Regions from separate parts of the Microbacterium luteum genome, predicted to be linked through region 2. Evidence: predicted binding sites of a transcription regulator. Region 2 holds the regulator's gene; the other holds the start of a gene.
The links. Region 2 encodes HspR, which represses chaperone genes until heat shock. Its sites were predicted from a motif close to AAGTTGAGTCNNNNNGACTCAACTT; they were not measured.
Positions count from the first base shown of each region.

Region 1 (4,374 bases), 940 kb from region 2:
ATGAGGCCGGCGCCCCACGCCGCGATCGCGGGAACCGTGACGGTCCACGCGATCGCGGGGGTGCGCCGACGAGCGTCGTGCGAGCTCGACATCTGTCCGGCTCAGGCGAGGCGGCCGCGAGCAGACGTGCTCCGGTCCGCGGCAAGGCCGACGCCGAGCAGCACGATGGCGCTCGCCAGGTGCAGGAAGTGGTCGAACGTGTTGAGGGCGAGGATGTTCGCCGCGGTTCCCACCAGGAAGAACCCGACGACGCCGAGCAGGAGGTAGACAGCTCCCACGGCGATGTTGATGCCCTTGGCCGCGGCCACGGACGACAGGCCGCCGATGAGGAGAACGGCTCCCACCGCGACGTGGACGATGTTGTGCAGCGGGTTCACCTCGAAGATGCCGAGGAGCAGCCCACCCTCGGTCGCGATGAATCCGACGCCGCCGGTGACGAGGAAACCGAGCAGACCTACGACGATGTAGACCGCGCCGAAGATCGAGGCGACGAGGCGGTTCGGTGACGATGACATGTGTAACCTCCTGAATCTGTGCAACGGGGTGTCGCACAGGTGATTCGCAGTATCGGCATTTTCGGATTGCCCGCGGGTGCCGATGTCCGCGGAAACTCCCGGGTCCGCTGCGTCGCGCGGGCCCGGAGCGAGCGGGTCAGCTGTCGCCGCGCATCTTCTCGTTGGCCTCGTTCTTCGCCTTCACCGAGTCGCGCTCTGCTTCGGCCTTCTTGACGTCGGATTCCGCGCGCATCTCGTCGAGCTTGTCGTCGATGCGGTCCCGGGTGTCTTCCCACGCTTCGCCGGCCTTGCGACCGGCGGTCTCCGCGGCATCCTTCGCGTCATCCATGAATCCCATGAGTCACTCCTCTTCTCGAAAGGCAACCGGGTCCCTGTCTGGGCCCGGTTGAGACGCTATTGCGCGCGTGCGGGCTTGGGGATGGGCTTGCGCGGGCTTCGGGCGACGGGTATCGCACACGGCGCATGCCAGATCCGGCTCAGGTGCGGACGATACGATCTCGTGTGGACGGGAGGTGTGCGGATGGGGCGCAACGCAGACGCGATCGCGGAAGGTGTCTCGATCGCCGACGCCGCGGCACGGCTCGCGGTGCGCAACCGCATCCTCGTCGACACGATCGCGCGCAACGAGCCCTTCGATCCCGAACGGGTCGCCCCTTTCGCCAGGGAGACGCTTCTGGCGCTCGCCGCCGAGCAGGAGGCCGCGGCCGACCTCACCCGCAAGCAGCGCAAGAAGGCGTGGGGGAAGTACTCCGATCCCGACGGCACGCACGACTACCGCGATCGGGACACCCGCAACCTTCGACGTCGACAGCGGCAGTACACCGGCGTCGCGAAGGTGCTGCGCGAGCGGGCCGACGACGCCGAGGCCGTCGCTGAACTCGTCGCCGGTGCACGCCAGGCCGCCTGGGGCGACGTCGAGTCGAATCTGCAGCGGCGGCTGGTCGTCGAGGGAGCACGTCCCGACCTCGAACCCGACTACGGGCAGATGCGGGCCGCACGCATGCAGGCTCTGCGTCTCGTCGATCTGCCGCGCCTGGCAGCCCACCGCCGTCGTATCGGCGACGTCACGGTCGGAGCGGTGGACGAACCGGAAGACGTCGCCGCCGCCATCGATTCGCCACCGACCGAATCGTGAGGTAGTCTGAACCTCGGCCTTCGCGCCGTTTCGCGCGGAGGTCCTGCGCCTCTAGCTCAATGGATAGAGCATCTGACTACGGATCAGAAGGTTGGGGGTTCGAGTCCCTCGAGGCGCGCACTGTGTTGAGACAGTGAGGAATCCCTCGCCCATCGGGCGGGGGATTTTCGCGTTTCCGGCGGCGGTCGGCCCGTATGGCACACGGGCGCGATGGCGTCCCGAGGTCGGCGCTGCCGGCTGATCCCGACCCTTTCGGCATGCTTGTCGTTCCGTTCGCCCAGGGCGATCGAAAGATCTGGCACTCGCAGGAGGAGAGTGCTAATCTGGGCTTACTTGAGTCAATGTGACTCAACTTGGACAAGACACTGTCGGATGGCCGCATCCGACCCGCTACGAAGGAGCAGAAATGGGAACCTACGACCCGTTCCGTGAGCTGGACCGCATGGCGTCGAGCCTCCTCGACGCGCGACGTGGACCCCGCCGCATGCCGATGGACCTCTATCGCGATGGCGACCACTACGTCCTGAACGCCGACCTCCCCGGCATCGACCCGGGCTCGGTCGACATCGACGTCGACGGCCAGCTGCTGACGATTCGCGCCGAGCGGACCCTCGCGTCGGGCGACGGCGTCAAGTGGATCACACGGGAGCGCGAGGCGGCGAGCTTCGTGCGGCAGCTGAACCTCGGACAGGGCATCGACACCGAACGCATCTCGGCGAGCTACGGCAACGGCGTGCTGTCGGTGACGATCCCGGTCAGCGAGAAGGCGAAGCCGCGCAAGATCGAGGTCGCGACCGAGGCCCAGCGCTCGGTGCTGCAGGCGCATGAGTCCCACTCCGCGGCATCCGCGGACGGACCGACGCCCGTCGAACAGTAGACCTCCCTCCGGCGACAGCCCCGACTCCACGAGCCGGGGCTGTCGCTCTGTCTCGGCGCGGAGCAGTCCGTGGGGCGTAGCCTGGAGCGATGAGCGCCTATGTCTCGGCGTTCGAGCTGTTCTCCATCGGAATAGGACCCTCGAGCTCCCACACCGTCGGCCCGATGCGCGCCGGGCGTGAGTTCGCCGTCCGCCTGCGCGAGAGCAAGCTTCTCGACCGGGTCACGGGGGTTACGTGCGCGCTCTACGGGTCCCTCGGGGCGACAGGAATCGGCCACGGCACTCCGGATGCGGTGGTGGCCGGGCTTTCCGGGCTCGATCCCGAGACGGCCGATCCGGGAGCGATCCGCGGGGCCTGGTCGAACCTGGCGGACGGGGACCGGATGCTCCTCGGCGGCATGAGACCGGTGCCCTTCGCCAAGGCGGACGTGAGCTTCGAACCTCGGACGCGCCTCCCGGAGCATCCGAACGCGATGACGCTCGTCGCGCGCGACGACGAGGGCGGCGTGCTGGCTGAGGAGACCTATTACTCCGTGGGCGGCGGTTTCATCCGGCGCGACGGCGAGGCTCCGAGGATCGAAGCGACTCCGTCACCGATCCGCTTCGATTCGGCGGAGGAGCTCCTCGCGATCTGCGACGAGCGCCACCTGACGATCGCCGAGGCTGCGCGCATGAACGAGACGGCGCTGCGCTCGGAGGCCGAGGTCGCGGCCGGCCTCGATCGCATCTGGGATGCGATGGCCGACTGTGTCACGGCGGGTCTGCACGCCGACGGCGTGCTGCCGGGCATGCTGAAGGTGAAGCGGCGCGCGAGCGTGATCCGAGCACAGCTCGAGGACACCACTGCGGCCGGTGGTCGCGAGTTGCCGGGAGAGTGGCTCGGCGCGTTCGCCCTGGCCGTGAACGAGGAGAACGCCGCCGGAGGCCGGGTCGTCACCGCGCCGACGAACGGTGCGGCCGGAATCCTGCCGGCGGTCGCGATGTACTGGTGGCGTTTCCTGGCCGACTCGGGACTCGGCGCCGGAAACGCCGTCACGCCCCACGGGGAACTGGTCGGCAGTGCCCTCTTGGGGTTCGGCACCGCGGGCGATGTCGCCGACGCGGGGGACGACGACGCCGTCGCGGACGCGAACCGCCGCCGTGGCATCCGCCGCTTCCTTCTCACGGCGACCGCTCTCGGGTCGCTCTTCAAGGCGAACGCGTCGATCTCGGGTGCCGAAGGCGGCTGTCAGGCCGAGGTCGGGTCGGCGTGCGCGATGGCGGCCGGCGGACTGACGGCGGTGATGGGCGGCACGAACCGCCAGATCGAGAACGCCGCGGAGATCGCGATGGAACACCACCTCGGCCTGACGTGCGATCCCGTCGGTGGGCTCGTGCAGATCCCCTGCATCGAGCGCAACGCGATTGCCGCATCCACCGCCGTCACCGCGGCGCGGCTGGCCCTGCGCGGGGACGGTTCGCACTTCGTGTCGCTCGATGCGGTCGTCGAGACGATGCGTCAGACCGGCATCGACATGTCCCACAAGTACAAGGAGACCAGCGAGGGCGGTCTCGCGGTGAACGTCATCGAGTGCTGACCCGCCGGATGCCGCATCCGTCGGTTCACCTGTCACCGGATGCCGCCTCCTCCGGTTCACCTGTCACGGGATGCCATATCCTCCGGTTCACGTGTCACCACATGTCGCATCCGCTCCGGAAATCGGCATCCAATGACAACCGAAAACCACGTCCGCGCGAGGTCACGCGGACGGATCGCATGCCCAGCCGCGCTGTGCGAGATGGTGGCGGATGCGGGTCACGGCGGGGCTGACACTCGGGGCGAGGTGGATCGCTGAGAACCGCAGCAC
Region 1 covers NZ_CP063814.1:655,372-659,745, forward strand. Annotated here, with positions in the region: gene IM777_RS03200 (hypothetical protein) at 1-92, opposite strand, end outside; gene IM777_RS03205 (DUF4383 domain-containing protein) at 102-515, opposite strand; gene IM777_RS03210 (hypothetical protein) at 652-852, opposite strand; gene IM777_RS03215 (asparagine synthase) at 1,036-1,650, shown strand; tRNA gene IM777_RS03220 (tRNA-Arg) at 1,696-1,768, shown strand; gene IM777_RS03225 (Hsp20/alpha crystallin family protein) at 2,057-2,527, shown strand; gene IM777_RS03230 (L-serine ammonia-lyase, iron-sulfur-dependent, subunit alpha) at 2,617-4,104, shown strand; gene IM777_RS03235 (PDDEXK family nuclease) at 4,267-4,374, opposite strand, start outside.
Region 1: the regulator HspR is predicted to act here: its motif matches at 1,981-2,005, upstream of IM777_RS03225 (Hsp20/alpha crystallin family protein).

Region 2 (4,374 bases):
CTATCCCCACCAAGCGGAGCGAGACCTTCACGACCGCCGACGACAACCAGCCGTCGGTCGCGATCCAGGTCTTCCAGGGCGAGCGCGAGTTCACCCGCGACAACAAGCCGCTGGGCACCTTCGAGCTCACCGGCATCGCGCCGGCCCCGCGCGGCATCCCGCAGGTCGAGGTCACCTTCGACATCGACGCCAACGGCATCGTGCACGTGTCCGCGAAGGACAAGGGCACCGGCACCGAGCAGTCCATGACCATCACGGGCGGCTCGTCGCTGCCCAAGGAGGACATCGACCGCATGGTGCGCGAGGCCGAGGAGCACGCCGCCGAGGACAAGAAGCGCCGCGAGGCCGCCGAGGTGCGCAACCAGGCCGAGACCGCGTCGTACTCGGTCGAGAAGCTCATCTCCGACAACGCCGACAAGCTGCCCGAAGAGGTCAAGACCGAGGTGCAGGCCGACGTCGACGCCCTCAAGTCCGCGCTCGCCGGCGACGACGACGAGGCCGTGAAGACGGCTTTCGACAAGCTGAACCAGAGCCAGCAGAAGCTCGGCGAGGCGATCTACCAGTCGTCGCAGAACGAGCAGGCCGCCCCCGGCGCCGGCGCGTCGGAGGAGCAGGCATCGACGGAGTCCGATGAGGATGTCGTCGACGCCGAGGTCGTCGACGAGGACGAGGACAGCTCGGAGGAGAAGAAGTAACCATGCCCAAGGACTTCGAACCGGGACCCGACGAGGTCCCCGAGAACGAGGTCCCCGGCGACGAGGGGTCGGAGGCTCAGGCCTCCGACCCTCAGCCGGAGGATCCGGCCCTGACCGTCGACGACATCCTCGGTGCGGAGCAATCCGAAGACGCCGCCGGTGCCGACGCCGAGGACCAGGTGCTCGCCGACCTCGAGTCGCAGCTGCTGGGAGACCTCAAGCGCCTGCAGGCCGAGTACGCCAACTACCGCCGTCGCACCGAAGAGCAGCGCGAGGTCGAGATCGAGCGCGCCAAGGGCTCGGTCGCCAAGGGACTGCTGCCGGTGATCGACGACCTCGACCGCGCGGAGAAGCACGGCGACCTCAACGAGGGCACGCCCTTCGCCGCGATCGCCGAGAAGCTGCGCGGCGTCGTCGAGCGCATGGGCATCGAGCCCTACGGCGCCGCCGGCGAGGCGTTCGACCCCCAGCACCACGAGGCGATCTTCCAGGCACCCACCCCGGGCACCGAGACCCCGACGATCCTCGAGGTCGTCGAAGTCGGGTACCGCCTGGGCTCTGTCGAGCTGCGTCCGGCCAAGGTCGTCGTCGCCGTTCCGGCGGAGTAGGAGGACACGTGGCGAGTCAGGACTGGTTCGACAAGGACTTCTACAAGGTCCTCGGTGTCTCCAAGGAGGTCAGCGCCGCCGACCTCAAGAAGACCTACCGAAAGCTCGCGCGCACCTACCACCCCGATTCCAACCCGGGGGATGCCAAGGCCGAAGCGAAATTCAAGGAGATCAGCGAGGCGTACGCCGTGCTGAGCGATCCCGAGCAGCGCGAGGAGTACGACCAGATCCGGGCCATGGGCTCGGGCGCGCGCTTCACGGCTGGCGGATCCGGACAGGGTGGGGGCTTCGAGGACGTCTTCTCGAGATTCGGGCAGGGCCGTGGGGGCGGCGGCTACAGCAGCGCCGACTTCGACGACATCTTCTCGATGTTCAACCAGCAGCAGGGCGGTCGCGGTACCGGCTTCGGCTCCGGTCGATTCGGGCAGCCCTCCGGCGGGTTCCAGGGATTCGGCGGTCCGTCGCGCGGTGCGGATGTCACCGCGCGCACGACCATCGACTTCATCACCGCCACCAAGGGCGAGACCATCACCCTGCAGGGTGAGGACGGCAAGCCGTTCAAGGTGAAGATCCCCGCCGGTGTGCGCGACGGGCAGAAGATCCGCCTGCGCGGCCGCGGTCGCCCCTCGCCGGACGGCGGGGAATCGGGCGACATCGTCGTGCAGGTGACCGTGCGGCCGCATCCGGTGTTCACTCGAGACGGGCTGAACCTGCGCGTGACCGTGCCGGTGACCTTCACCGAGGCCACCCTCGGCGCCACGATCGAGGTGCCGACCCTCGGCGGAGACCCGGTGCGACTGCGGGTCGCGGCGGGCACCCCGTCGGGGCGCGTGCTGCGGGTCAAGGGTCGTGGCGTGCAGACGCAGAAGGGCACCGGCGACCTCCTGGCGGAGGTGCAGGTGGCGGTGCCGTCGCACCTGGATGACGCGGCCCGTGAGGCGCTCGCGGCGTATCAGGCGCTGGAGCCGAAGGAGAACCCGCGCGCGGACCTCATGGCGAAGGCGCGCACGTAGCGTTTCGTCTCGCTCCGCTCGCTCAACGACCGGTGGGGGTGACCGGTGGCCGCGGAGTACCTTGGGATCAACCTTTTCCGGTCGTTGAGCGACGAGCGGAGCGAGGAGACGAAACGGAACGAGGTGAGCACATGGTGGACCCCGACGAGATCGACGAGGACGCACCGATCCTCGCCATCGCCGGCGCCGCGGAGCTGGCGGGGATGCATCCGCAGACCCTGCGCCAGTACGACCGTCTCGGCCTCGTCGTGCCCGCCCGCACCCAGGGCGGGTCGCGCCGCTACTCGCTGCGGCACGTCGCGCAGCTGCGAGAGGTCGCGCGCATGTCGGCGGAGGGCATGAGTCTGCCGGCCATCGCGCGCATCCTCGAACTGGAGAACCGGGTGCGCGAGCTGCACCTGCGCGTGCGCGACCTCGAAGACCGCATGAAGAGCGAGCTCGAGCGACGCCCCGGTGCGCGCGTGTTCGCGGCCGGCGCGACCGGCTCGGTCATCTCGCTGCGCCACGGCACCCGCGTGCGTCGCGCCACCGAGGTCGTGCTGTGGCGTCCGCACCGCGCCCTGCCTCCCGCCGACGACACCGACTCGTGAGAGCCTGGGCGGCGAGGCTGCCGGTCAACGCCGGGCGGCGCTTCTAGGCTCGAACGCATGACGTTGGACCGGTGGCAGCAGATCACGAACTGGCCGCTGATCATCGCCTCGCTCGCCTTCATCGTCGCGTACTCGTGGCAGGTGATCGCCGACCTCGAGGGTGGCGAGTTCTCCCTCGCCCGGGCGATCATGTTCGCCACCTGGGTCGTGTTCGCGATCGACTACATCGTGCAGCTCTCCCTCGCCAAGCCGAAGGGCCGCTGGTTCCGCTCCCACCTGTTCGACCTGTGCGTCGTGGTGATCCCCGCCCTCCGCCCGCTGCGCCTGCTCAAGGCGCTCACCGTCATCCACGTGCTGCAGCGCACCGCCGGTGCGGCCCTCCGCGCACGCATCGCCGTCTACGGCGCGGGTGCCGCCCTCACCCTCATCTGGGTCGCCGCCCTCACGGTGCTCGAAGCCGAGCGCGACGCCCCGAACGCGAACATCACCTCGTTCGGCGACGCCCTGTGGTGGGCGTTCGTCACGATCACCACCGTCGGCTACGGCGACTACACGCCGGTCACCGCGTGGGGTCGGGTCATCGCGGTGCTGCTCATGACCGGCGGCATCGCCGTCGTCGGTGTCGTCTCGGCCACCTTCGCCTCGTGGGTGCTCGAGCGGGCCGCCGCCGGTGCGGATGACGCGGGCGAAGCCGCCACGCGCGGGCAGGTGCGCGCCCTCGCCGCCCAGATCGACGACCTCGGAACCCGCCTCGGCCGGCCGGGCGACGGCGCCGCATCCACCGACCGCCCGCCGAGCGCCTAGCCTGGCATCGTGAAGCGTCCCGCCCCCGCACCCGCCGCACCCGCGCCACCGGCGCTGTCGCCGTCGCTGCGGATCGTGATCGGACTCGCCGCGTCGGTGATCGTGCTCGTGGGGCTCTCGATCGGCCGCGATGTCGTCGGGCCGCTCGTGCTCGGCGCGGTCATCGTGATCATCTGCCAGCCGCTCGGCACGGCGCTGCGCCGCAGGGGATGGCCGCGATGGGCGGCCACCACCGCCGTGATCGTGCTCGGCTACCTCATCCTCGCCGTGCTCGCCGTCATGCTCGCCTTCGCCGGCGTGCAGTTCGGGCGGCTCGTGCAGGACTTCGCCGAAGATCTGCAGCGGACCGCCCTGGCCGTCGTGGAGTGGCTCCGCGGCCTCGGCCTCGACGACCAGATCGCCGCCGCGACGGCCTCGCTGCTCTCGCCGTCGACCCTGCTGACGATCGCGTCGTCGGTCGGGGGCAGCGTGCTCGGCGTGCTCACGGCGTTCTTCTTCGTGCTGGCCTACGTCATCTTCATGGCCGCCGACGCGTCGCGGTACTCGCGCGCCGAGACGGCGTTCGGCACCGGCATCCGACCGACCCTCGGGCGCTTCGCGGCCTACAACCGCAGCGTGCGCCGCTACTACGTCGTCAACGCCGCGTTCGGTCTCATCGTCGCCG
Region 2 covers NZ_CP063814.1:3,239,054-3,243,427, reverse strand. Annotated here, with positions in the region: gene dnaK (molecular chaperone DnaK) at 1-695, shown strand, start outside; gene IM777_RS15695 (nucleotide exchange factor GrpE) at 698-1,303, shown strand; gene IM777_RS15690 (DnaJ C-terminal domain-containing protein) at 1,312-2,316, shown strand; gene IM777_RS15685 (heat shock protein transcriptional repressor HspR) at 2,448-2,906, shown strand; gene IM777_RS15680 (potassium channel family protein) at 2,964-3,710, shown strand; gene IM777_RS15675 (AI-2E family transporter) at 3,720-4,374, shown strand, end outside.